One region of the Chryseolinea sp. T2 genome, then DNA from elsewhere that is predicted to be linked to it. Evidence: riboswitches for the same ligand, from Rfam matches in the RefSeq annotation. Region 1 holds a riboswitch; each other region holds the start of a gene.
What was found. A riboswitch is a leader RNA that binds a small molecule or an ion and turns the genes downstream of it on or off. The one in region 1 is predicted to bind S-adenosylmethionine.

Region 2: linked by a shared signal. The riboswitch ahead of WBG78_RS11290 (hypothetical protein) and the one ahead of WBG78_RS03460 (trans-sulfuration enzyme family protein) in region 1 are both predicted to bind S-adenosylmethionine.
Region 3: linked by a shared signal. The riboswitch ahead of WBG78_RS30770 (homocysteine S-methyltransferase family protein) and the one ahead of WBG78_RS03460 (trans-sulfuration enzyme family protein) in region 1 are both predicted to bind S-adenosylmethionine.

The regions. Positions count from the first base shown of each region.
Region 1 is NZ_JBBCAU010000001.1:818,380-821,661, reverse strand. It holds gene WBG78_RS03465 (LytR/AlgR family response regulator transcription factor) at 1-386, opposite strand, end outside; gene WBG78_RS03460 (trans-sulfuration enzyme family protein) at 780-1,970, opposite strand; SAM riboswitch class I at 2,111-2,214, opposite strand; gene WBG78_RS03455 (gliding motility-associated C-terminal domain-containing protein) at 2,340-3,282, opposite strand, start outside.
Region 2 is NZ_JBBCAU010000003.1:362,950-366,231, forward strand. It holds gene WBG78_RS11285 (SusC/RagA family TonB-linked outer membrane protein) at 1-153, opposite strand, end outside; gene WBG78_RS11290 (hypothetical protein) at 184-1,104, opposite strand; SAM riboswitch class I at 1,358-1,464, opposite strand; gene WBG78_RS11295 (DUF1684 domain-containing protein) at 1,863-2,780, shown strand; gene WBG78_RS11300 (alpha/beta fold hydrolase) at 2,796-3,282, opposite strand, start outside.
Region 3 is NZ_JBBCAU010000002.1:919,826-923,107, forward strand. It holds gene WBG78_RS08620 (Ppx/GppA phosphatase family protein) at 21-914, opposite strand; SAM riboswitch class I at 974-1,087, shown strand; gene WBG78_RS30770 (homocysteine S-methyltransferase family protein) at 1,137-2,141, shown strand; gene metH (methionine synthase) at 2,162-3,282, shown strand, end outside.

The DNA.
Region 1 (3,282 bases):
TGTTCGAGACGGCCAGCCATATCGTTGTTTGACTTCTTCTCGACTTTCGTCAGAGCGCGCTTCAGCTCTTCGATGTCAATAGGTTTCAGAAGATAATCTATAGCTGAGAATCTGAAGGCTTTGATTGCGTATTCTGAATACGCGGTAATGAAGATCACGTCGAAGTCTACGTGATCGACTCGTGTAAGGAGATCGAATCCCGTCTCACGCTGCATTTGAATATCCAGGAAGACCACATCGGGTCTGTGCGATCGGATGGCGACTAAAGCTTCATCCACTGTCTGGCAGAGTGCCAGCACTTCCACATTCTGGCAAAAGTCCTGGAGAAGGATCTTGAGGTTCTCCAGATTCTTTGCCTCGTCATCGACAAGTATACAACGAATCATACAATCGGTTGCGCCAACTTGTATCCGATTTTTCAGTACACTTCGGCGCCAGGGGTTTTTCGATGTGCAACCAAACAAAATTTTAAGGTTTTATTAAGGTAGAAACATGAAGGACCTTACCTCGTCAATTTTTTCCACGGGTCAATACTTAATCGCATTAGATTCAGCGTCACGTACGCGCACACGGGCTCGAAAACGAATGTGTATGGTGTCCTGCACCTTCATGGCTCTCTTCGCACACGATTATAACACGGGAAAAATTTTACCTTTTGAACGAAAACGCATGCTGACTGTCGATCGTGACTTGAATCGGAGCGCGGTTCGCTCCGATTAATGTAATTTCATGCAAACGTTTCGAAAAAGTGACGATGTTACAAAACATGGTCCTGGTGTTTACGCTCCAATAGATACTTCATGCTTCGTGTTGTTATGAGTTTGGAGAGTCAATTCGTTCAAGGCCCGCGAAAGATCATCAATGAGATCATCAGCATCTTCGAGACCAACCGATAGCCTGATGAGTCCACCCGATATACCGAAGTCAGCATGACGGGAAACAGGTATCGAAGCATGAGTCATTGTTGTTGGGTGTGCGATCAGGCTCTTGATGCCGCCGAGACTTTCAGCCAGTTTAAAGATCTTCGTTGACGAGACAACCTTAGATGCGGAATCAATGTCGTCTCTCTTCAAACGGAATGAAACCACGCCGCCAAAGTACCGCTGTTGAGCTTTTGCAAGTTCATAGTGTTCATGGGAGGGTAATCCTGGATAATACACCTCAGCTACCTCGGGACATGATGATAACCATCTTGCAACAGCAAGTGCATTTTCTGAATGTTGTCTTACGCGGAGATCAAGGGTTTCGAATCCGCGAATGAGCAGCCAGCTTTCGAATGGACTTAATACTCCACCTGATGCATTCTGAATAAACAGAATGTCTTTGCCAATCTGCTCGTCTTTCGTGACTACGAGGCCTGATATTACGTCACTGTGTCCGCCGATATACTTCGTTGCGCTATGCACAACTATGTCGGCACCAAGTAATAAAGGTTTTTGAGAAACAGGCGAAGCAAACGTGTTGTCGATGGCAAGAAGAATGCGATGTTCCTTTGTAACCTTTGCCAATGCAGAGATGTTGATGATGCGGAGCAAGGGATTGGTGGGAGTTTCGGCCCATAGTAATTTCGTTTTGTGCGTGATAGCTTTTCTTACTGCAGCAGTATCATGCAGGTCGACGAATGTTGTTGAGATGCCAGCCCGATGAGCGAGCGTTGTGAGCAACCGATAGGTTCCTCCATAAATATCGTTACCTGCTATTACGTGGTCGCCAGCACTAAGCAGTCGAAGTACTGCGTCGATAGCGGCCATGCCACTGGCAAAGGCCGCGCCTGTGGATCCGTGTTCAGCTTTTGCAACGACCTCTTCGAGTACTTGTCGTGTTGGGTTGCCGGAACGTGTGTAGTCAAAGCCTTTGTGGTGACCAGGAAGGTCGTGTACGAAAGTTGTGGTTTGATAAATGGGAACTGATACTGCGCCTGTGAGTTGGTCAACCGGAATGCTTTGAAGGATTTTAGTTTGCTCTTTCATGATTGTAATTGGTTAAGTTTTGCGTTTTGTGCGTCAACTAAAACCTTACCATGAAGCAGCCGGAGGAGCAATAAAAAAGCTCTTCCGACAAGTCAGAAGAGCTTTGATGATATCTGAGATCTGATCAATCGCTAATTCATAACTTATCTTCCCCTGTTTCCAGGGCTGGAATTGGCACCATTCTTCTGAGAAGCGGTTGCCAAGACATCATAGGGCCATATCCCTCCGTCTTTCGTGATAAGATTCTAAAGAACGACAATGCAAAGGACAACAAGCTGGTTCAGAAATGCAAGCATCAGATGTATATTTTTATTTAAAGCGATAAAAAGGGCCGTCCGACCACAAGCCATACCGTTGTGAGGTCAAAAATCACCTGATCAAATGGACCCAACCTTTCAGCATTTGAGTGTTGTTAGCGGGATCCACGGAATCGAAAGTCACCTCGGCAACATAGTAATACACACCAGATGATAGGTCTTGTCGATTGGAATCCTTTCCATTCCAGTCTATATAAATGGACTGGCTATCGTTACCAACGCGGGCATATTGGGTGTAAACTTCCTGCCCCCAACGATTGTACACTGTGAAGTTCACCGTCTGTACAAAGCGTGCGCATTTCAATCTCAGCTCTGCCGGGATACAATCGCCTTCACCACAATCGAAGCCACGAATACTGTATGCGCTGAATTCATCATTAACATTGTCGCTATTGGGAGTAAATACATTCGGCAACTCATAATAAGGACAATTGTCAATGCACAGCTCATCACTTTGTTCCCCGATGTTTCCGGATACATCGACCGCAGCGATCTTATAACATCGCGCGAACGATAACAGGTGATTGTCTATGAAGAAAGTATCTCTGACATTTTCGGCAATGAGTGAGAACTCTCCTCCTTTTATTGAAGAGGCGTAAACATTATAGGCACGAATGTCGCGCCGGCATGGCGCCTCCCCGGGCGCGTTCCACATGATCACATTGCTGAACGATTCTTTATCACAGTATTTAGTGTAGTAGTCCTGGCAGTCGACAAAGTCAAGCGTATTGCGGATTGGGGGCAAGGGTTTGCAGGGAGGAATGGTATCCCCAGGCTGAGCGCAGATGATCTGTGAGAAATTGTTGAGCGGCTGAGGGATCTTTGGATTCCCATAGCCACCCCGTGTCATGATGCGATAACAATAAGTTTCATTTTCGACCAATGGCGTCTTGTTCCATTGTCCTTCATCCAGGTATATAAATCCCGACGTATTCGCATCGACGCTGTCTATTAATATCAGATCTGCTTCCGTTGCTCCCTCCGGACCGCGGTAG
Region 2 (3,282 bases), on a different contig from region 1:
CGCAACGGTTCCACTATTAGTTCCTTTAACAAGAATCGTGGCCCCCGGCAGTGGCCCTCCCGCGTCGTCTTTAATTACGCCGCGAATAACTTCCTGTCCAAACACGGCAATAGAGGACAACGTCAATATAATGACGGGTATAAATTTTCTCATGTAATAGATTTATTAGGGTGGTGGCGCTGATTAATTAACTGCTACGTCAAACTTTGCTTTCTCGGCCTGAAGGCGCTTAGGGTCAAGCTTGAGGAATCCGAAACCTTCAAGGGTCTCCTGCCCATTGCTGGCGACCCATTGCAGAAACTTCAGCGCTTCTTCGTTTGTGCTATTCTTGGCAATTGAAAGATGTAGGAACTCGACTGGGATATTTTTGATCTGACCACTTTCGATCTTATCGAGAACGGTATCAAGGGTTCCATAGAAACGCTCGTCGTCGGAAACTTTTCCATTACCATCAGCATCTACAGGAATAATCTTGAGTCCTGCGAGCGGTTGCCTGGTTTTGAGATCGAAGAGCAAGCCGGGCACGTTATAGGATATTCCGGTGCTGTCCTTAAGCAAGGCTTTTACAAGATGTTCATCAGCACCAGCGATAGCCTTGCCTTTGATGTTTGTCTGCTCATATCCGAAATACTTTGCAAATGTGATTGGAGCACCCGCCTTTTGGAGACGGGTGTAAATGGTAAACTGAGATTTGATTTCCTTCTGCTTCTTTTTATCCGCGTAGATGTCGTTGAAATAGATCTGCTTGATCAATTCATTTGTCAGACCCTTCTCACCAAACTCAGATGCAAATGCCGATTGCGCATTTGCTACTGGTAGCAACGCATAGCGGCCGATATAAAGAAATTCTCTTGACTCTTTGATGTTCGCATCCTGATCAAACGCTTCTATCAGGAGGTCATACTTGGCAGGATCTGTTGTCGTCCTGGTCTCAATGACAACATTCACATCCGGGTTCACAACCTTATACGCCTCGATCCACTTCTCAACGAGAGGATATGAAAAGCGAACACCGGTGATGACCACCTTCTTCTCCGCATTCTGAGCAGAAGACGTTATGGCTGTTAGAAAATATATTGTAAGTATTGAAATGAAAGATTTCATGGTATGAATTCAGCAATAAATGAGCAGTAAAATATTTTGAGATGGGTGGCCACGGAATGCACCTAAGTTTGCAGACATACCACCAATACGACTGAAAGCTGGTGCATCCGAAAGCCATATATGCTATTCGGTCGTCGAATAGCCAACACGTTGGTCAACAGCAACAACAGCTGTTAATCAAAAGCAGAAGTTTTGAAGACGCGACTTCACTCTTGTCGCGGACAGACGAAATTGTTTTCATCGGTTTCATTATCTTTTATAGTTCCAATTATTAATTGGTAGGAGTTAGCACCTTATCCTGGTGGTGACAGGTTGCTAGAGGTTCTCCGAGCCTATTCTCTCCCCTCTTCTGTATAAAATCAATCTGGTGGGAATTGATTTATCTACTAAATCGATAGACAAATGTAGCCTACATGCGGAAATATCCAAACACAGTAGTAATATTTTTTTATTGTTATGAAAACATCGCCATCAAGCACTTCGAGCTTCTACCTTTTTATGTAATTCACACGAATGCACTGTTGTTCAGACATGGGCACTTTTTATTCGCTCAGTAATGTGCGGGAACTTAGTCAGGAAGCATTTCATAACATATCTTTGAATTCTTGTATTCGCTCCACGTTGCGTTCAGGATAAGTTATAAACTATTCTCGTGAACGGGTTTCACAACGCAGCGCAGAAGACAAATCAGAATCGTCACAACAATTACTTCAACAACCTTGAGACACTTTTTCCTCCTAATCAAATCAAGTCAACTTATGCTTCAACGGGTGTTGGCACTCCTACTTTTTGCTGTGGCAACGTGTTGTACGGGTAAATCAGGCCTATCCCAGGAACAGCTTGCTGAATATGAAAAGCAGATCAACGATTGGCATGCCCATCGCATTGAGCAGGTAAAATCGCGTGACGGGTGGTTGAATCTGTTGGGGTTGTACTGGCTGGAGCCAGGCATAAATACTTTCGGAACAGGTGGTTCAAACAAGATTGTGTTTCCGGATAGCACTGTCTCCGAAAAAGCCGGATACTTTCTTGTCGTGGAAAATAGAGTTGAGGTTCACTTAAATAAAATCGCTGATGCACGTATTAACGGGAGGGCTATTCAGAATGAAGTCGTCTTCAATTCGGACTCTACCAGGCAGCCACTTATGGAGAATGATCGTGCGGCATGGACAGTCATTCGTCGCGATGGAAAATTCGGCGTCCGCGTACGGGATTTAACCATGAAAGGTCTTAATTCGTTTCATGGCGTCGAACGATTTCAGATCAATCCTGCCTATCGGATCGAAGCCAAATTCCAACCCTCAGTGGGCAATACGATCGATATCACGAATGTCATAGGGCAGACAACGGCGCAGGCGTCGCCGGGTACGTTATCTTTTAAGTGGCAGGACGAGGAATATCGTCTTGATGTTCTGGAAGGCGGAAAGTCAGAATATTTTATCATCATAGCTGACGAAACGAGCGGCAGGGAAACTTACGCCGGAGGACGATATCTATACGTCAGTCATGAAGATCCAAACGGCAACATTGTACTCGACTTTAACAAAGCCTACAATCCACCTTGTGTCTTTACGCCCTACGCAACGTGCCCCCTGCCGCCTCGTCAAAACGTTCTGCCATTCAGCATTTATGCCGGCGAAAAGAACTACAATCACGAGCTAAATGCTGCTGAGTAAACACGCAGCACTTTTTTATTGACCATGTTCCAGAAACGCTAATACGTGGCGCGCATATTCATCGGGTCTCTCGACCATCGGCAAATGTCCGCATTCGTCAATGAACCTGACTGTTCCGTTTGGTAGCAAGTCATGAAACTGCAGCGCAACCTCCGGCGTAGTGATCTTATCTTGCAAGCCCCACACCAAAAGAATAGGTATCTTAAGTGTACGAAGAAAGCTTCTTACATCAGTTTCCTGTGATGATTGCGCAAAGTACTTCACATGAAGTCCATTGCTGGCCGTGTTCATCGTCTGATAGATGCTGTTCACCAGGTGAAACGAAGCGAATTTGTTTTCGTAGAATACTTGTTGGATTTGATTCCGGATTGCGGAATAGTCCAAACTATAGTCTAAGTTCTCGGAAATACCTGAGCTTCCCGACAACACGATGTGATCTACGTTTTCGGGATATAAATCTGCATAGCACAATGCAACTTGTCCACCAAGATCAGTACCTACC
Region 3 (3,282 bases), on a different contig from region 1:
TTCGTCCTGGTGAATTCAATCTAGCTAAACAGTTTCGTCTGTCTGGTGTTCAGTTCATAGAGGTATAACATCATACCGTCTTTAAGTCCCACCTCGGGCACAAGCATGCTCGATGCCTTCGCCCACTCCATAACCTTAACATAGATCTTGCCTGCCGGAACGATAACATCAGCGCGATCGGGGTTCATCTGTAACTTGTAAATGCGGTCGTCAATGGAATGACTTTCAATAAGCGACTGAACTGATTTGATCTTCCGCAGGGTAATCGTTTTGCCGGGACGTTGTTTTGCGAGCTCAAATATCTTGGAGATGTTGCCGCCCGTTCCTACTGCAGTAACGCGCCCTGGTTTAGACTTCAATGATTCCACTACCCACGACTGCATGTTTTCCCAGATAACGGGTGAATCGGTGTTTTCAAGAACACGAACAGAACCAATTTTGAATGAACGCGTTTTTGTCTTCTTACCCTGGACGTAGAGATTGAGTTCGGTGCTACCGCCCCCGACATCGATATGAAGATAGGTTTTGTCAACGAGGTATGATGCAATTGCTTTATTGATCAGTTCCGCTTCGCGATTGCCATCAATTACATCTATGGTTAATCCCAATTCTTCGTACACGCGCTTAACCACATCGGCACCGTTATCGGACTCGCGCATAGCCGAAGTTGCACAGAACATGTAGTCGGTAACTTCATACAACTCCAGGAGGAGTTTAAATGCACGCATCAGTTTAATGAACTTAGCGATGCTCTTGTCGCTGATGCGGCCGGTAGAGAAAACGTCATGACCAAGACGCAAAGGGAAACGAATGTATTCAAGTTTCTTCAGTGTGCCTTTGCCAGCTGAGTCTAATACGGTCGAAACCTGAAAGCGAATGGCATTGGAACCAATGTCGACTGCGGCTAGTTTCATGAACGTTCAAATTTAACTATTGAACTTTTATTTTATATAGTTATTAACGTACTTTGCCACACTTATCCAGAAAGACCGAGGGATTGGGCCCTTTGACGTCTTAGCATCCTATTCCGAAATCGAAACCGGAATGTTGTGCTAAATCCCTTCTCCGAAAGGAGAAAAGATAAGTAACCCATCGCACTGAGGGCTCTCTGGATAGAATATCTAACGGGAGCTACCATGAAGATCCAGGACATTCTACAGGAACGCATTTTGATTATTGATGGCGCCATGGGTACCATGATTCAGCGTCATACACTCACTGAGGAAGATTTCAGAGGCGAACGCTTTAAAGATCATAAGCATGTGCTGAAGGGGAACAATGATGTGCTGTCTATTACACGTCCCGACATCATTAAGGGCATTCATCGTGAATACTTCGAGGCAGGTGCTGACATTGCAGAGACCAATACATTCAGTGGCACAACGATCGCGCAGGCAGATTATCACCTGCAGGATGCGGTTTACGATTTAAACTTCCAATCGGCGCGCATAGCCCGGGAGGTAGCTGACGAGTTTACAGCACGTGAACCACACAAACCGCGTTTCGTTGCAGGCGCCATGGGCCCTACAAACAAGACAGCATCAATTTCTCCTGATGTAAACAATCCGGGCTTCAGGGCAATCACCTTCGATGAGCTCGCTGCTGCATTCAAGTTGCAGGCGCGGGCACTCATGGACGGCGGCGTTGACTTGCTGCTGCTCGAAACAATTATCGATACGCTCAATGTGAAGGCCGCGCTGTTTGCCATTCAGGAACTCTTCGAAGAAACAGGCAAGCAAATTCCTGTTATGGTTTCGGGAACAATCACTGATGCCAGCGGACGAACTCTTTCCGGACAAACGACAGAAGCGTTTCTTATTTCGGTATCACATGCACCATTGCTGAGCATCGGATTGAACTGTGCCCTTGGTGCTTCGTTGCTACGTCCTTATCTGCAGGTGCTTAGTGATAAAGCTCCCTTCTTCGTGAGCGCATACCCCAACGCCGGATTGCCGAATGAGTTCGGACAATACGACGAGACACCCGAGCAGATGGGACGTCAGATCGAAGAGTTTCTGAAGGAAGGTCTTGTCAACATGCTGGGGGGATGCTGCGGCACAACACCAGATCACATCAGAGTAATTGCCCAACTCGCATCAAAATATAAACCCCGTAAGGTCACGGCAGAAGTTACTGCCTGATGTAGGTCACCTGTTTTCATATGAATCCAAATACGTTCTATCTCTCCGGACTTGAAGCGATCGAGATCACGCAGCAGTCTAACTTCATAAACATTGGCGAACGAACCAACGTCACAGGCTCTGCGAAGTTTCTGAAGCTTATCAAAGAAGATAAGTTTGATGAAGCATTGGCTGTGGCACTTGATCAGGTGCGCGGTGGCGCCCAGGTTATTGACGTCAATATGGACGAAGGAATGATCGATTCGGAAGCGGCAATGGTTAAGTTCCTTAACCTGATGGCTTCCGAGCCGGAGATTGCCCGCATTCCGGTAATGATCGACTCCTCAAAATGGAACGTTATTGAGTCAGGTCTCAAATGCCTGCAGGGAAAAGGCATTGTTAACTCCATCAGCATGAAGAGCGGGGTGGAGGATTTTAAGCGTCAGGCTAAGCTTGTAAGGAGATACGGAGCAGCCGTCGTCGTTATGGCATTCGATGAGGCTGGTCAGGCAGACACCTATGATCGTCGTATCAGTATATGCAAACGCGCATATGATATCCTCGTTAATGAACTGGGCTTTCCTCCGCAGGATATCATATTTGATCCTAATATTTTTCCGGTTGCCACCGGTATTGAAGAGCACAGGAATTATGCTTTGGATTTCTTTAATGCAGCCAAATGGATAAGGGAGAACCTTCCTCATGCGCATGTAAGCGGCGGAGTGAGCAACGTTTCGTTCAGCTTCAGAGGTAATCAGAAAGTTCGTGAAGCCATGCATGCGGCCTTCCTCTATCATGCGATCAAAGCGGGGATGGACATGGGCATTGTTAATCCTACGATGCTTGAAGTTTACGATGAAGTGGAGAAGCCATTGATGGAACGCGTCGAGGATGTACTACTTAACCGGAGAGATGACGCAACGGAACGGCTGCTGGAATACGCGGAGACTGTAAAAGGTACTTCTAAGAAAAAGGAAATAGACGAGGCGTGGCGTCAGGGAACGGTTGAAGAGCGAATCACCCACGCACTGGTAAAGGGAGTTGTCGACTTTATTGATCAGGATACGGAAGAAGCCCGGGTTAAATATGGCCGCCCTCTGTATGTTATTGAAGGGCCGTTGATGGCCGGCATGAACGTCGTTGGTGATCTGTTCGGTTCGGG